4 regions of the Arthrobacter sp. 001422645 genome follow, and region 2 is predicted to be linked to each of the others. Evidence: predicted binding sites of a transcription regulator. Region 2 holds the regulator's gene; each other region holds the start of a gene.
What was found. The regulator HrcA, encoded in region 2, represses chaperone genes, less so after heat shock. The targets are predictions, from matches to a motif close to TTNGCACTCGNNNNNNNCGAGTGCNAA.
Positions count from the first base shown of each region.

Region 1 (3,872 bases), on a different contig from region 2:
GCGGCCAGGATCGGTGAGTCCATCCGGCTGCAGCTGCCCAACCATCCGCTGCTGGCGAGCTTCTTCACGGCAGGGGACGAATCCTTCCGGGTGGTGGACCTGGACCGCGCCCAGGGCCTGGTCCGCGACCACGTGATCTTCTCCCCGGGCTACGGCCGCACCCCGCACGGACGTGCGCTCCACAGCCTCGGCCCGCTATCCGCGGACGGCGGACGGGCCAAGTTTGCCCTCGCCATGACGCGGGCACGCCGGTCGCTGCACGTGTTGAGCTGCTTCCGCCCCGAAGATCTGGACGTGACCCGGCTAAGCCACGGCGCGGTGGACTTCTACGAGCTCCTGGACCGGGAAATCGCGGGCAACTCCGATCTCGGCAGCCCGGCGTCGCGCGCCGCCGCCAGCGAACAGGCGCTCGGAGCGGACCCCCTCGTGGCGGACCTCGGGGACCGGCTCCGTGCCAGGGGCGCCCGGGTCTGGCACCAGTACGACGGGGCGCTGAACATGGTTGCCGCGGCCGACCCGCTGAGCACCCTGGGCCAGGACGACGCCGAAATTCCCCGGCCGGTTGCTATCGAGTCCGACGGCACCGAGCACTACCGCCGGCTGACCGTCCGCGAACGCAGCAGGCTGCGCCCGCAACTCCTGGAGCGACTCGGCTGGCGTTACATGCCACTATGGACCATAGAGGTTTTCACCGATCCTTCGGCCTGCGCCGACCGGATCGGCGGCTACCTTGGCTTGGAAAAGCCGGCCGTGACGCACCGGAAGCAGGCATCGCCGGGATTCTTCGACGACGACGTCGAGAACCTGGCCGTCAACGAAGCGCAGGCCTCCAACGGGCGGGCCCCGTCCGCATGGTCGGAGCGCGCGTTTGAGTACAGGACAGATCAGGGCAGTAAGGAGGCCGGCGGCATGACTGCAGACGGCGGCACGCGAAACAACGGTGACATCCAGAACGACGAGGACGTCCAGGTCGACGGAAACGTCCAGGACAACGGGCGGGATCATGAGCCGAAACCGGCCTCGCCGGTGACGGTCCCGGCAGGGGTGCTGCCGAACAAGGCCGCCGAAGACGATCCCCGCCGCTGGGGCGACGAGCCCGGCGGCTATGACCACGACTCCTGGCTCCAGGAACAGAAGCCCCCGCACTGGGGCTAAGGACCTACCGAGCCCGCGCCGCAGCTGCCCGGGCTTCGGCGGAATGGGCCGGCCGGTAGCTCCGGCTGGGGCGAGTTACGCGGGGGACCGCTACGCGCGGAGCCCGCCACCGTGGCCAGCTACGCGGGGACCGCTACGTGGGGCCAGCCCGCACCAGAACGAAGAACAGCTTCCCTTGGGTGGAGGCACCGGCGAGACGGCGCGCCTGTTCGGCGTCGGCCGCCACGACCATAAGGCCGTCCGCTTCCCCGGCGGCCAGCCATTGGCCGGCATCGCCGCCGTTCCCGGAAGTCCACAGCACCGGCACCGCGGCCGCCAGCAGCCGGGACGCCGCGGGCTGATCGAAGCCGTCACCGGTTGTCATGACCACATTGACGAGCTGTCCGGGCGAGAGCACCTGGATGGAAGCGGGATCGGCCATCCGGAGCGGCACGGCCGCAGATCCCGGCGGGCTGCCCGCCAGCAAACCGGGTCCAAGGAGCTGGGCGTCGGAAAGCAACTGACCTTTGCGGAGCGCTACGGCAAGCTGACGGCCGCGAGGGGAGTCGTTGGCGCCAAAGCTGCCCGCAGTCACGAGGCCGCGCGGGATGTCCAGGACCGTCAGGTCGTCCGGGCCGAGTGTCCTCCCGGCCGGGAGGTCCCTTGCTGCGGCGAAGGCGGAGACCGTGTAGGCCGGGGCCGGCGTCAACTGTTGCACCGTGATACCGGCCGCGATGCACAGGAGCAGCGCCACGGTCAGACGCCGGTTGCGGTCCAGCCAGCGGACCGTCCGCCGGAAGTGCCGGCCGGCGGGTCTTTGGCCTCGCGGTGAAGTTCCGGAGCCCGGGCGGCCGGGGCGTCGTCCGGGGGAACGGCCGATCCTGAGGACTGACGAAGGGCGCAGCGCGCCACGGAGTAAGACACCTCGCGGTAAAAACCCTCGCGGTAAAACACCATGCAGTAAGCCAAGGGGGATGCCCGGCCGGAGGCTGCCGGGTGGCGGAACGGAATGCGCAAAGGTGGCCATGGCGCGACACTACGCACCATTACCAAACCCGTGCAGGGGCAGCCTGGGCTATGTGGAGAAAGGCCTGCTGGTTCCGCGGACCGGCGGCGGGGCGCGGCTGGGCCGGAGCCCCGCGGACGGCCTAGCTGGCGGAGGCGGCGGCGGGCGCCGGAGTCGCTGCCGGGGTGGGAGCGGGGGCGGGGGAGACGGTGCTGCCCTTGGCATCACGGGAGTCGGTCCGGTAGAAGCCGGAACCCTTAAAGACGACGCCAACGCTGTTGAACTTCTTGCGGAGGGTCCCCTGGCACTCGGGGCAGGACGTGAGGGAGCTGTCGGTGAACGACTGCACGATCTCGAAGGCGTGGCTGCAGTCCTTGCAGGCGTATGCATACGTGGGCACTGGAAATCCTCCTCTGGGACAAACGAGCAGGTCCCGTGCTGTCCGGTCGGGATCATCGCCGCAATGTTTCTCGGCGGAATCCGTCCCTTAGCAGTCGCAGGGCCTGAGTGCTAATTCTATCACCCCGCCGCGCGGCTCCCATGCGCTATGGCTGAACCCGCAGCAGGCCGCCCGGGGTCAGGGCGGCGGCCACTTTCCGGTCGAAGGACTCTGCCGGGATGCTGCCGGCGGGCAGCACCTCGGCGTCATACACGATGGCGGCCGTCGGCACGGGGGGCAACAGCCCGCCGTCGGACGCCAGGGGCCGGGACGGCAGGAGTGCGGCCAGCGCCGCCAGGAACTTGTCGTAGTACCCGCCGCCTTGACCGATCCGGTTACCGGAAAAGTCGACGGCGGTGGCCGGCAGGAAGATGCCGCTGGCGGAACGCATGACGGTTGTGTCGTGGCGTTCGCCTGCGGGCTCCTGGATCGGAGCGTAACGGCTCCGGACGGATTCGGAGGCCGGCGTCCAGTACACCCAGCTCAGTGCCAGCTCGGGTTCGCAGACCGGAAGCAGGATGCGGTGCCCGGCGGTATGCAGCGCTTTCAGCAGCGGCAGCGTCGGAGGCTCGACGCCGACGCCGAGATATGCGGCGAAGGTGCCCGGTTTGCTGCCGGACAGTTCGGCTGCCCAGGCGAGTCCGTGCCGTGCGATGGCCTCTCCGGCGCTCTCCAGCCCGGCCCGGGTCAGTGTGGCCCGGCCGGCCCGGTGCCCGGCCCGGATTTCTGCTTTCGTCAGCATGGTCTCTGGCTCCTCCGCCTCGTGTCCCTCGGCCGGGCGCGGCCCGGTTAGCAGATACTATTCCGGCGGCTCGAATGATTACCGAATGTTTGGTCCCTCCGTTAGATTAGTCGAGTGACTACACTCAACTCTCCCGTCCGCAAGGCCGTCATTCCCGCAGCCGGCCTCGGCACCAGGTTCCTTCCCGCCACCAAGGCCATGCCGAAGGAAATGCTTCCGGTCGTGGACAAGCCCGCCATCCAGTACGTCGTGGAGGAAGCCGTCAACGTCGGCCTCAACGACATCCTGATGATCACCGGACGCAACAAGCGCGCGCTGGAGGACCACTTCGACCGCGTTCCCGCGCTGGAAGCAACTCTTGAGGACAAGGGAGACACCGCCAAGCTGGAATCCATCCAGGCGGCGAGCAACCTGGGGGACATCCACTACGTGCGCCAGGGCGATCCCATGGGCCTGGGCCACGCCGTGCTTCGGGCCAAGCAGCACGTTGGCTACGAACCGTTCGCCGTCCTGCTGGGCGATGACCTGATCGATGCCCGCGACGAACTGCT
Region 1 is NZ_JCBANT010000001.1:257,157-261,028, reverse strand. Features, by position in the region: gene AC6EUH_RS01180 (AAA family ATPase) at 1-1,155, shown strand, start outside; gene AC6EUH_RS01175 (RcpC/CpaB family pilus assembly protein) at 1,289-1,888, opposite strand; gene AC6EUH_RS01170 (FmdB family zinc ribbon protein) at 2,283-2,540, opposite strand; gene AC6EUH_RS01165 (5-formyltetrahydrofolate cyclo-ligase) at 2,686-3,321, opposite strand; gene galU (UTP--glucose-1-phosphate uridylyltransferase GalU) at 3,436-3,872, shown strand, end outside.
Region 1: AC6EUH_RS01170 (FmdB family zinc ribbon protein) is a predicted target of HrcA. The motif match lies at 2,628-2,654, and genes of this name have one in related genera.

Region 2 (3,872 bases):
TTACGCCCGAATCCCTGCAGCTGCTGGCCGACGCCGGTTTCACCCGGGTGTCCTTTGGCATGCAGTCCGCGGTGCCGCACGTCCTGAAGGTCCTCGACCGCACCCACACCCCCAGCCGGGTGCCCCAGGCGGTCCGGTGGGCCCGGGAGGCCGGCCTCGCCGTCAGCCTGGACCTCATCTACGGAACGCCGGGGGAGTCACTGGCCGACTGGCGCTACTCCCTGGAGACGGCCCTGTCCTACGCTCCTGACCACATCAGCGCCTACGCGCTGATCGTCGAGGACGGCACCAAGCTGGCCGCGCAGATCCGCCGCGGCGAAGTCCCGGAAATCGACGACGACGACCATGCGGCCAAGTACGAACTGGCCGACGAACTCATCTCGGCCGCGGGGCTGTCCTGGTATGAGGTCAGCAACTGGTCCCGCACCCCGGAGCAGGCCTGCCGGCACAATCTCGCGTATTGGCGCGGCGACGACTGGTGGGGGATCGGCCCTGGCGCGCACTCCCACGTGGGTGGCGTGCGCTGGTGGAACGTCAAGCACCCCACTGCCTATGCCAACCGCCTGGGGTCCGGACTCTCGCCTGCCGCCGGCCGGGAGACCCTCGATTCGCAGACCCGCAGCGTGGAGCGCGTCATGCTGGAGGCCCGCCTGAACTCCGGGCTGGAGATCACCAGCCTGGGCGGACTGGGTGACACCGGGCGGCACGCCGTGGCCGGTCTCATTGCCGACGGCCTGATAGACCCCGCAGCGGCCTTCCGCGGAAGCCTCGTGCTGACGCTCAAGGGCCGGCTCCTCGCCGACGCTGTGGTCCGCAGGATCCTGCCGGACTAGTAGTCCGCAGGGCCCTGCCCGATGACACCAAAAAGCCGGCCGCTGCCCGTTGGGGACAGCGGCCGGCTTTTTCGGTTTCGGACCGGGTGCCGGGTTCCGCGTGCGTGGGAACTCGAAGGTACGAAAGTGCAGTCTGCTATTTGATCCAGCGGAGGTTGAACTCGTACCGGTGCGGCTGGCCGCGGTTGACATGGATACCGGCCGCAACCGAGAAGCACGTCACGGCGATCCAGATGACCGTGGCCAGGACGGCGAAGATGTTGCCCACCACCGGCACAAACACCAGCAGGTTGCACAGCACGGCCGCGATGGTGGGCGGCAGCGTGAAGTTCAGGGCTTCCTTGGACTCCTGCGCCGTGAACGGGCCCCGGTCCTTGAAGATCAGGTAGATCAGGAGCGAGGGGACGCAGCCCAGGATGCCGCCGAAGTGCGCCAACGTTGCCCACTGGCGGTCCTCGTTTGCCGTCAGCGGCAGTGCATTTGCGGGAACGCCATGGTACGGGGGCTGGCCATGGCCGGCCTGGTTGCCAGTGTGTTCACGTGCGTCATCTGCCACGGTGTTGTCCTTCGGATTGCGGTGGAGCGTTGGTGCCTGGAGGTGCCAGGGCTGCGCCGGGAGCGAAGCCGCCGTTCCAAGAATACTTGCTCCGGCGCCGAATGAGGATCGCCAGGCAGCCAAAGCGCCCGGTCAGCCCCCTCAGGGCACGGTGAGGAAGTCGATGACCTCCTCCACCCTGCCCAGCAGGGACGGTTCCAGATCGGCGTAGCTGCGGACCGCGCCCAGGAGTTTTTGCCAGCCCAGCCCGACGTCCTCCTTGGTGCTGTGCGGCCAGCCGAAAGCCATGAGGATGCCGGTCTTCCAATCCACACCCCGGGGAATCACCGGCCACTTCTCGATCCCCAGGACGGCCGGCCGGATTGCCTGCCAGACGTCCACATAGGGGTGGCCGACAATCAGCACGTTTCCGGCCGCACCGGGGGACGCCATCACGGCGTCGGCGATCCGGGATTCCTTGGAATCGGGAACCAGATGGTCCACCAGGACACCGAGCCGGCGCCCGGGGCCGGGCCGGAAAGCAGCCACGGCTCCGGCGAGGTCGTCAATGCCGTGCAGGGGCTCTACGACGATGCCTTCCACCCGGAGATCGTCACCCCAGACCTTTTCGACGAGTTCGGCGTCGTGCTTGCCTTCCACCCAGATCCGGCTGGCCTTAGCCACCTGGGCGCGCTGGCCCGCCACGCGGACGGAGCCGGAGGCTGTTCTCGTGCCCGCGGCGCCCGCGGCGGCCCGGGGCGCCGGCGGCATCAGCCGGATCGGCTGTCCCCCCAGCAGGAAGCCGAACCCGAGGCGGAAGGACCGTGACTTGCCGCGGCGGTCCTCCAAGGCGACGACGTGCATCCCGCCGGACTTCTCGACGCGGGTAACGGCGCCCACCCAGCCGGACTGCACATCTTCGAGGACCATGCCGCGCTCCACGGGCACCTCGGGAAGCTGGATCTTGGCGGGGGCGGACAGGTCCTGGGGCCCCCAGTTCTGGTACGACATCGGTTCCACACTGCTTTGCGCTCGGTTTGCTACGGCGGGCTGTGCCCGAAAACACCAGCCCCAGGATGAACGCCTGGAGCGAATCCAATGCTAACAACGCGGCGACTCATATTAGACTGGTTAGCACTTAGGCATGTCGAGTGCTAACCAACATGTCGCGAACCAGCACAGCATGCGGTGCGGCCAGGGAACGGCGGCACCGGATGCGGGACAGTCGATTGGAGGTGGAGCGTGAGCGAACCACGCAAACTCGAAGTGCTGCGCGCCATCGTGGAGGACTACGTCCATTCACGGGAACCCGTCGGCTCCAAAGCCCTCGTGGAACGGCATCACCTGGGCGTGTCCAGTGCCACGATCCGCAACGACATGGCGGCACTGGAGGATGAGGGCCTCATCACGGCGCCGCACACGAGCGCCGGACGGATCCCCACCGACAAGGGCTACCGGCTCTTCGTGGACCAGATTTCGGCGGTCAAGCCGCTCTCGCCGGCCGAACGACGAGCCATCCAGGCCCTGCTGGAAGGATCCGATGACCTCGACGACGTTCTGGACCGGACCGTCCGGCTGCTCGCCCAGCTGACCAACCAGGTCGCCGTGGTGCAGTACCCGCATCTCAGCCGGGCCAAAGTGCGCCACATCGAATTCGTCCTGCTGGCACCGCGCAAGGTGCTCGCGGTGCTGATCGCGGACACCGGCAAGGTGGAACAGCGGGTCATTGACGTGGGACAGGATCTTCCGGAGGACGCCCTGGCCGAACTCCGCACGCGCTTCCTCGGCTCGCTCTCCGGGACACCGCTGAACGTCCTGCCGCAGTCGCTGCTGTCCGTGGTTGCCAGCTGCCCGCCCGCCCGGCGCAGCGCGGCCCAGGCATTGGCCCGCGGCTTGGAGGCGCTGGCGACGAGCAGCCGCGAGGAACGTATGGTCATGGCCGGGACCGCGAACCTGGCCCGCTCCAATGTGGACTTCCCGCTGAGCATCGGCCCGGTGCTGGAAGCCCTGGAGGAGCAGGTGGTGATGCTCAGGCTCCTCAGTGACATGGCCGCGGACCCGCGCGGGGTGACGGTCAGCATCGGCCGGGAAAACCCGTACGTGGGGCTCGCTGAGGCCTCGGTGGTGGCCACCGGCTACGGGCCGGACGCCACGGCGAAGGTCGGAGTGCTGGGCCCCACCCGGATGGACTACCCCACCACCATGGCCGCCGTCCGGGCGGTGGCCCGCTACCTTTCACGGATCCTCGGCCCCTGACGGGCCGCATTCCATGGCCCGTTCCGACGGGCCGGCACCAGACTTCTTGCCCAAACCGGCAGTACCCCACCGGCAGTACAAAAAGGAAGAGATACAAACTTTGAGCAGCCATTACGACGTTCTTGGAGTCTCCCGCGAAGCTACGGGCGAAGAGATCAAGAAGGCCTACCGCAAGCTGGCGCGGACCCTCCACCCCGATGTCAATCCCGGGGACGACGCCTCGGACCGGTTCAAAGCCGTCACACACG
Region 2 is NZ_JCBANT010000006.1:54,505-58,376, forward strand. Features, by position in the region: gene hemW (radical SAM family heme chaperone HemW) at 1-833, shown strand, start outside; gene AC6EUH_RS08435 (DUF4870 domain-containing protein) at 970-1,389, opposite strand; gene AC6EUH_RS08440 (DUF3097 family protein) at 1,531-2,379, opposite strand; gene hrcA (heat-inducible transcriptional repressor HrcA) at 2,611-3,624, shown strand; gene dnaJ (molecular chaperone DnaJ) at 3,725-3,872, shown strand, end outside.

Region 3 (3,872 bases), on a different contig from region 2:
CTGCCGCGCTGACCACCACGGGGTGCCTGGGACCGGCGGGCGGTGCCCGCGTGGAGCAGGCCGACGCGAGCGGCGACGGAATCCTGCGGATCGGGCTGATCCTCGACAACACTGGAGCGCAGAGCTTCCTCAACGCCCCCCAACTTGCCGCCGCGAAGCTCGCCGTTAAGGAAATCAACGCTGCGGGCGGCCACAAGGGCAAACCGGTGGAGTTGCTTCCGGAGACCGTCAGCGGAGACACCGCGGCGCAGGCAAAAGCCCTGGTTGCCGCCAAAGCCGACGTCGTCATCGGTCCGACCGACTCAAGCCGCGCGCCTGCCGCGATCGACGTCCTGTCCAACGCCAAGGTGGCCATGATTTCCCCCGCGAACACCGCCAGCGGACTCAGCGGGTACGAGAGCAACGGCTACTATTTCCGCACCTCGGCAGCCGACATCGCGCAGGCCCCCGTTCTGGTCAAGCTCGCCAAGGACGGCGGCGCGGCGACCATTGCCGTTGTGTACGAGGAAGGCAGCTACGGCAAGGACGTGTCCAACGCGGTGGCCGCCGCGGCGAAGGAGGCCGGACTGGGGCCTGTGGCCGTCGCTGGGTTCACCCCGGGCCAGGCACAGCAGGCGGCGGCTGCCGCGAAGGCAGCGGCTCCCGACGCCGTCGTCCTGGTTTCCCGCGAAGGTGCCCAGGGCGCCCTCGCCGAACTGAACAACGCCGGTTTATCCGGCAAGAAGCTCATCCTCAGCGACGGGGCCGTCAACCAGTACGGTTCCGGCCTGGGGTCCCGTGCACTCGACGGTGCGCGGGGGATCCTGCCGGGGACCTTTGCCTCGGCGCACTTCCAGGGCGAGTTGGTCTCCGTGGATCCGGAGCTGAAGGACATGACGTTTGCCGCTGAGACGTATGACGCCGTCAACCTTGCCGCCATCGCGGCCGCCGCAGCCCAGGACGACGCCGGAACGTCCGTGGCCGGCAGCCTGATCGCCGTGTCGGGAGGCAACGTCCAGACCTCAGGCAGCGGCGGGCCCTCCGGCGAAGCCACGGTATGCAAGACCTACCAGGAGTGCCTCGACGCCCTCCGGGCAGGCAACCGGCCCGACTACGACGGGGAATCCGGGCCGGTCGGCTTCGATTCCCACGGTGACGTCAGTTCCGCGAACTATGTCGTCTACACCTACGGGTCGGACAACACGGCCACCATGAGCGGCAACGAAACTGCCAACAGCAGCGGGAGTTAATCGCCCGTAGCGTATTGAGCCGCGCTGGAGTGCCGCCAGCACGCCGATGCAGCGCACCTCCGGCTCATTCACTGCTTGCACTCTCCCCGGGGGAGTGCTAATTATTGATTTAGCACTCCCGCGTATTGACTGCTAAAACGACGCCCGGTTCACCCGGCCGCGAAGTTGAGGCCGCCGATCCAGGAGCGAAGAAACACCTGGCTGGGGTGAGATCCCGGGTTCAGTGGCATACAGAGGCCACAGGGCCGGGATCGTCCGTCGCGGGCACCGCAGCAAAGGTTCATTCTTAACGACTGTCCCGAAAGGACTACTGCCGTTATGGCCAAGATCATTGCATTTGATGAAGAGGCACGCCGCGGTCTTGAGCGGGGCCTGAACATCCTCGCCGACGCCGTCAAGGTCACCCTCGGCCCGCGTGGACGCAACGTCGTCCTCGAAAAGAAGTGGGGCGCCCCCACGATCACCAACGATGGTGTTTCCATCGCCAAGGAGATCGAGCTGGACGATCCTTACGAGAAGATCGGCGCCGAGCTGGTCAAGGAAGTTGCCAAGAAGACGGACGACGTCGCTGGCGACGGAACCACCACCGCCACCGTGCTGGCCCAGGCCCTGGTCAAGGAAGGCCTGCGCAACGTCGCGGCCGGCGCTGATCCCCTGTCCCTCAAGCGCGGCATCGAGAAGGCTGTCGAAGCCGTCACCCGCGAGCTCCTGGCCTCCGCCAAGGAAATCGAAACCAAGGAAGAAATCGCCGCCACCGCGTCCATTTCTGCCGGTGACAACGAGATTGGCGCCCTGATTGCCGAGGCCCTGGATAAGGTCGGCAAGGAAGGCGTCATCACCGTCGAGGAGTCGAACACCTTCGGCCTGGAGCTGGAACTCACCGAAGGCATGCGCTTCGACAAGGGCTACATCTCCGCTTACTTCGTCACCGACGCCGAGCGCCAGGAAACGGTCCTTGAGGATCCGTACATCCTGATCGTCAATTCCAAGATCTCCAACGTCAAGGAACTGGTTGCTGTCCTCGAAAAGGTCATGCAGTCCTCCAAGCCGCTGCTGATCATCGCCGAAGACATCGAGGGCGAGGCCCTGGCCACGCTCATCGTCAACAAGATCCGCGGCACGTTCAAGTCCGTCGCCGTCAAGGCTCCGGGCTTCGGCGACCGCCGCAAGGCGCAGCTCGCGGACATCGCCATCCTCACCGGTGGCCAGGTCATCTCCGAGGAAGTCGGCCTCAAGCTTGAGACCGCCGGACTCGAACTCCTGGGCCGCGCCCGCAAGGTGGTTGTCACCAAGGACGAGACCACCATCGTCGAGGGTGCAGGCGACGCTGACCAGATCGCCGGCCGCGTGTCCCAGATCCGTGCCGAGATCGAGAACTCCGATTCGGATTACGACCGCGAGAAGCTGCAGGAGCGCCTGGCCAAGCTGGCCGGCGGCGTTGCAGTCATCAAGGCCGGTGCCGCAACCGAGGTTGAGCTCAAGGAACGCAAGCACCGCATTGAGGACGCTGTCCGCAACGCGAAGGCTGCTGTCGAAGAGGGCATCGTCGCCGGTGGTGGCGTGGCCCTGATCCAGGCCGGCGCCAAGGCCTTCGCGAACCTGCAGCTCTCCGGCGACGAGGCAACGGGTGCGAACATCGTCCGCGTTGCCATCGACGCCCCGCTGAAGCAGATCGCCTTCAACGCCGGCCTCGAGCCCGGCGTTGTGGTCGACAAGGTCCGCGGCCTGCCCGCAGGCCACGGCCTGAACGCAGCCACCGGCGAGTACGTCGACCTGCTTGCCGCCGGCATCAACGATCCGGTCAAGGTCACCCGCTCTGCCCTGCAGAACGCGGCGTCCATTGCCGGACTGTTCCTCACCACCGAGGCCGTTGTGGCCGACAAGCCCGAGAAGGGTGGCGCCCCGATGGGCGGCGGCGACGACATGGGCGGCATGGGCGGTATGGGCGGTTTCTAACCCCCCGCTCCAGTGCTGCTCAACCAGCCCTGAACGTGCAGTAAACAACGACGGCGGTCCCTCCTTCGGGTGGGGCCGCCGTCGGCGTTAACGTGTTTTGGCACATGGCTGGCGGAAAGCTGGCGAAAGCTCCGGGGCATCGGGCCGGGCGGAGGTCTGGCAGGATGGTGCAGTGACGATTACAGCAGCAGCCGACGGTTCGGCTTTAGGCAATCCCGGCCCGGCCGGATGGGCATGGTACGTGGACGACGACTGCTGGCGGGCCGGCGGATGGCCGCACGGCACCAACAACATGGGCGAGCTCATGGCCGTGCTGGACCTGTTCCGCTCCACCGCCCACCTGTCCGGCGAGGATCTGCACATCCTCTGCGACAGCCAGTACGTCATCAACTCCGTGACCAAATGGATGCCGGGCTGGAAGCGCAAGGGGTGGCGCAAGTCCGACGGCAAGCCGGTGATGAACGTCGAGCTGCTCAAGGAAATCGACCAGGCACTGGTCGGCCGCAAGTACACCTTCGAATGGGTGCGGGGCCACGCCGGTCACGACCTCAACGAGGCGGCGGATGACCGGGCCAGGGCTGCTGCCACGGCCTTCCAGCAGGGCGTGGCCGTGCGCCAGGGCCCCGGGTTCGGCGCGGCGGCCGAGGCCGCCGTGGAGGCAGGGGCTCCGGGAGCCCAGGCATCGCC
Region 3 is NZ_JCBANT010000011.1:6,951-10,822, forward strand. Features, by position in the region: gene AC6EUH_RS12215 (ABC transporter substrate-binding protein) at 1-1,229, shown strand, start outside; gene groL (chaperonin GroEL) at 1,548-3,185, shown strand; gene AC6EUH_RS12225 (RNase H family protein) at 3,358-3,872, shown strand, end outside.
Region 3: groL (chaperonin GroEL) is a predicted target of HrcA. The motif match lies at 1,339-1,365, and genes of this name have one in related genera.

Region 4 (3,872 bases), on a different contig from region 2:
AGGTGGTCCGGCGTGCCGGGTCCAGCCAGACGCCGTCCACCCCGTCGAGGGCAACGGTCATCGCATCGGAATGCACCACGGTGGCGTTCCGGAACGGGATGAGGTTCATCATGGCGCAGGCCGCGGTCGTTTCGTCCATTTCCACGGCCGTGACCGTGATGTCCAGGGAAGCGAGCGCCATGGCATCGGCGCCGAGGCCGCAGCCGAGATCCGCTACATGCTGCACGCCGGCTTCCGCGAAGCGCTGGGCGTGCCGGGCCGCCACGGTGAGCCGGGTGGCCTGCTCCAAGCCCGCCTGGGTGAAGATCATCTGCCGGGCGAACTCGCCGAACTTGGCCTCGGCCTTGGTCCGCAGCCGCGACTGGGTGAGGACGGCGGAGACCAGCTCGGGGGAGTGTCCGGCCTTCCGGAGTGACGCATTGAGCCTGAACGCCTCGTCCTCGCGGTAAGGGCCAAGCGACGCCAGCAGCTCCCAGCCTTCGGGGTTCAGAAGCGGGGCGATCTGGTCCTGCGGTGCGTCAGCCATGGGAACAAGCCTAGTTCAGCGCACGGCTGCAGCTGCGCGCCCGATAGGGTTGACGGCATGGAATACAGCAGCACGGCAAACAGCGGCCCGGACGAAAACTACCCGGAGGACGGCGCCGCGCAGCAGGACACCGACGGGGAACGTCCCGCCCGGCAGGGACTGGCCCGCTACGCCCGGCCGGCGCTGATCGCGGGCGCCGTCATCGCCGTCGTCTGCGCCGCACTCCTGGTCATCATCTTCTTCCTGGACTCCTTCAACGCCACCGTTTATTCCGTCGGCGGCAAGGACGTCACCGACGCCACCGACGAGGCGAAGGCCATCCGCGACAGCTACGCGGCCGCCCGCATCGGCGGCATCGTCTTCCTGGTCACGGGGATCGTGCTGGCCGCTGCCGGAGGCCTCATGCTGTACCGGCACCGGAACGAGCCCGGCCCCGACGATGAGGACAACGGCGAGGACGTGGACTTCGCGGACCTCGGCGGGCGGTAACAACCCGCCGCTGCAGTCCCGCCCCGGTGGACATGTCCCGTGCGCGGGGCCACGAGTGAGCACAATGCCGAAGTGTTCACTGGCCGCCGCTAGGACTGGGCATGTCCCCCCGCCGCAGCCCCGCCCCGGTGGGCATGTCCGGTGCCCGGGGCCCCGGGAGACCACAATGCCCGGGCGCCCCGAGTCCACCGGGAGCGAATTTCTGGCACTCGCCTTGACCGAGTGCTAACTACTTACATAGAGTCGTCATTAGCACTCTCCCTAGGAGGGTGCTAACACCTGAAGCTTTACAGCCAGGCGGCTGCCGGCACCGCGACGACGGTCTGTACGCCTTGGCACCACAGCTTTAAAGTCCACGAATTTGCTGACGAAAAGGAGAGGTCCTTGTCGGTCTCTATTAAGCCTCTTGAGGATCGTATTGTTGTCCGCCCGCTCGAAGCCGAGCAGACCACGGCTTCCGGCCTGGTTATCCCGGACTCCGCGCAGGAAAAGCCGCAGGAAGGCGAAGTTGTCGCAGTAGGCCCCGGCCGCTTTGACGACAACGGCAACCGCGTCCCGATCGACGTCACCGTTGGCGACGTCGTCATCTACTCCAAGTACGGCGGAACTGAAGTCAAGACCGGCGGCACCGAGTACCTCGTGCTGTCCGCCCGCGACGTGCTGGCGATCGTCGTAAAGTAACTCTCTTGGACCCCGCGCCGCCGATCCTTCTTTGACGGGTCAGTTGCGCGGGGTTCTGTCTTGAAAGGACAAAACCATGGCAAAGCAGCTTGCGTTTAACGACGCTGCCCGCCGGTCGCTTGAAGCCGGCATCGATAAGCTCGCCAACACGGTCAAGGTGACGCTTGGCCCGCGCGGCCGCAACGTCGTGCTGGACAAGAAGTGGGGCGCCCCCACAATCACCAACGACGGCGTCACCATCGCCCGTGAAGTCGAACTGGACGACCCGTACGAGAACCTTGGCGCGCAGCTTGCCAAGGAGGTCGCCACCAAGACCAACGATGTTGCCGGTGACGGCACCACCACCGCCACCGTGCTGGCACAGGCCCTGGTCAAAGAAGGCCTCCGCAACGTTGCGGCCGGCGCCGCTCCGGGACAGATCAAGCGCGGCATCGAGGTCTCTGTTGAGGCTGTCGCCGCCCGCCTGCTCGAGAACGCCCGCCCGGTCGAAGGCACCCAGGTCGCCAACGTCGCCTCCATCTCCGCCCAGAGCGACGAGGTAGGCGAGCTCCTGGCCGAGGCATTCGGCAAGGTCGGCAAGGATGGTGTGATCACCATCGAGGAGTCCTCCACCACGCAGACCGAACTGGTCCTCACCGAGGGCATGCAGTTCGACAAGGGCTACCTGTCCCCGTACTTCGTCACCGACGCGGAACGCCAGGAAGCAGTCCTCGAGGACGCCCTGATCCTGATCAACCAGGGCAAGATCTCGTCCGTCCAGGACTTCCTGCCGCTGCTGGAAAAGGCGCTGCAGAGCTCCAAGCCGCTCTTCATCATCGCCGAGGACGTCGACGGCGAGGCACTCTCCACGCTGATCGTCAACCGTATCCGCGGCACCCTGAACGTCGTTGCCGTCAAGGCCCCGGGCTTCGGTGACCGCCGCAAGGCCATGCTGCAGGACATCGCGACCCTCACGGGTGCACAGGTTGTCTCCCCGGAACTGGGCCTCAGCCTGGACACGGTGGGCCTCGAGGTACTGGGTACCGCCCGGCGCATCACGGTCACCAAGGACAACACCACGATCGTTGACGGCGCCGGATCGGCAGAGGACGTGGCAGCCCGGGTTTCCCAGCTGCGCGCCGAGCTGACCCGCACCGACTCCGACTGGGACAAGGAAAAGCTGCAGGAACGCCTGGCCAAGCTGGCCGGCGGCATCGGCGTGATCAAGGTTGGCGCAGCCACCGAGGTCGAGCTGAAGGAAAAGAAGCACCGCATCGAAGATGCCGTGTCCTCCACCCGCGCCGCCCTTGAAGAAGGCATTGTGGCCGGCGGCGGCTCCGCCCTCATCCACGCCCTCAAGGCACTCGACGAGGACCCCGCCGTCCAGGCACTCGAAGGTGACGCGGCCGCGGCTGTCGGTATCGTCCGCCGGGCACTGACCCAGCCGCTGCGCTGGATCGCGCAGAACGCCGGGTTCGACGGCTACGTTGTCGTGGCCAAGGTTGCCGAATCGGCGCTCAACCAGGGCTTCAACGCCAAGACCGGCGAATACGAAGACCTGATCGCCGCCGGCGTCATTGACCCGGTGAAGGTGACGCGTGCGGCCCTCCGCAACGCGGCATCCATCGCCGCACTGGTGCTCACCACGGAAACCCTCGTGGTCGAGAAGCCGGCCGACGAAGACGAGCACGCAGGACACCAGCACTAAGGACTCCGCGCCCTAAAAGGACCGGATCAGCGTCTGCTGGTCCGGTCCTTTTTGTTACCCGGGGCGGCCAGACGTTGTCTTGGCGGCGATGGCACCGGTCCCGCCGTCGGCTGCATGGACAAAATTCCCGGGTTGTATAGTGGCTTTCGCTGTCTTGTGTTGTTTTAAGGGGTTTGTATGTCTGGAGCGGGAACGCTGGTCTTGCCGCGCGAAACGGGCACCCGGCACCGGTCCGGACGGGCGACCAAGTTCAGGCCGGAAATCCAGGGCTTGCGATCCCTCGCCGTGCTGATGGTGGTCACGTACCATATCTGGTTTGGCCGGGTCTCGGGCGGGGTCGATGTTTTCCTCCTGATCTCGGCGTTCCTGATGACTCTGCAGTTCGTGGGCCGCTACGATCGCGGCTCGCAGATGGCACTGATCAAGCACTGGCTCCACCTCTTCCGGCGGCTCCTGCCGGCGGCGGCCCTCGTCATTCTCAGCGCACTG
Region 4 is NZ_JCBANT010000001.1:284,021-287,892, reverse strand. Features, by position in the region: gene AC6EUH_RS01275 (THUMP-like domain-containing protein) at 1-526, opposite strand, end outside; gene AC6EUH_RS01270 (hypothetical protein) at 584-1,015, shown strand; gene groES (co-chaperone GroES) at 1,400-1,696, shown strand; gene groL (chaperonin GroEL) at 1,773-3,383, shown strand; gene AC6EUH_RS01255 (acyltransferase family protein) at 3,561-3,872, shown strand, end outside.
Region 4: groES (co-chaperone GroES) is a predicted target of HrcA. The motif match lies at 1,218-1,244, and genes of this name have one in related genera.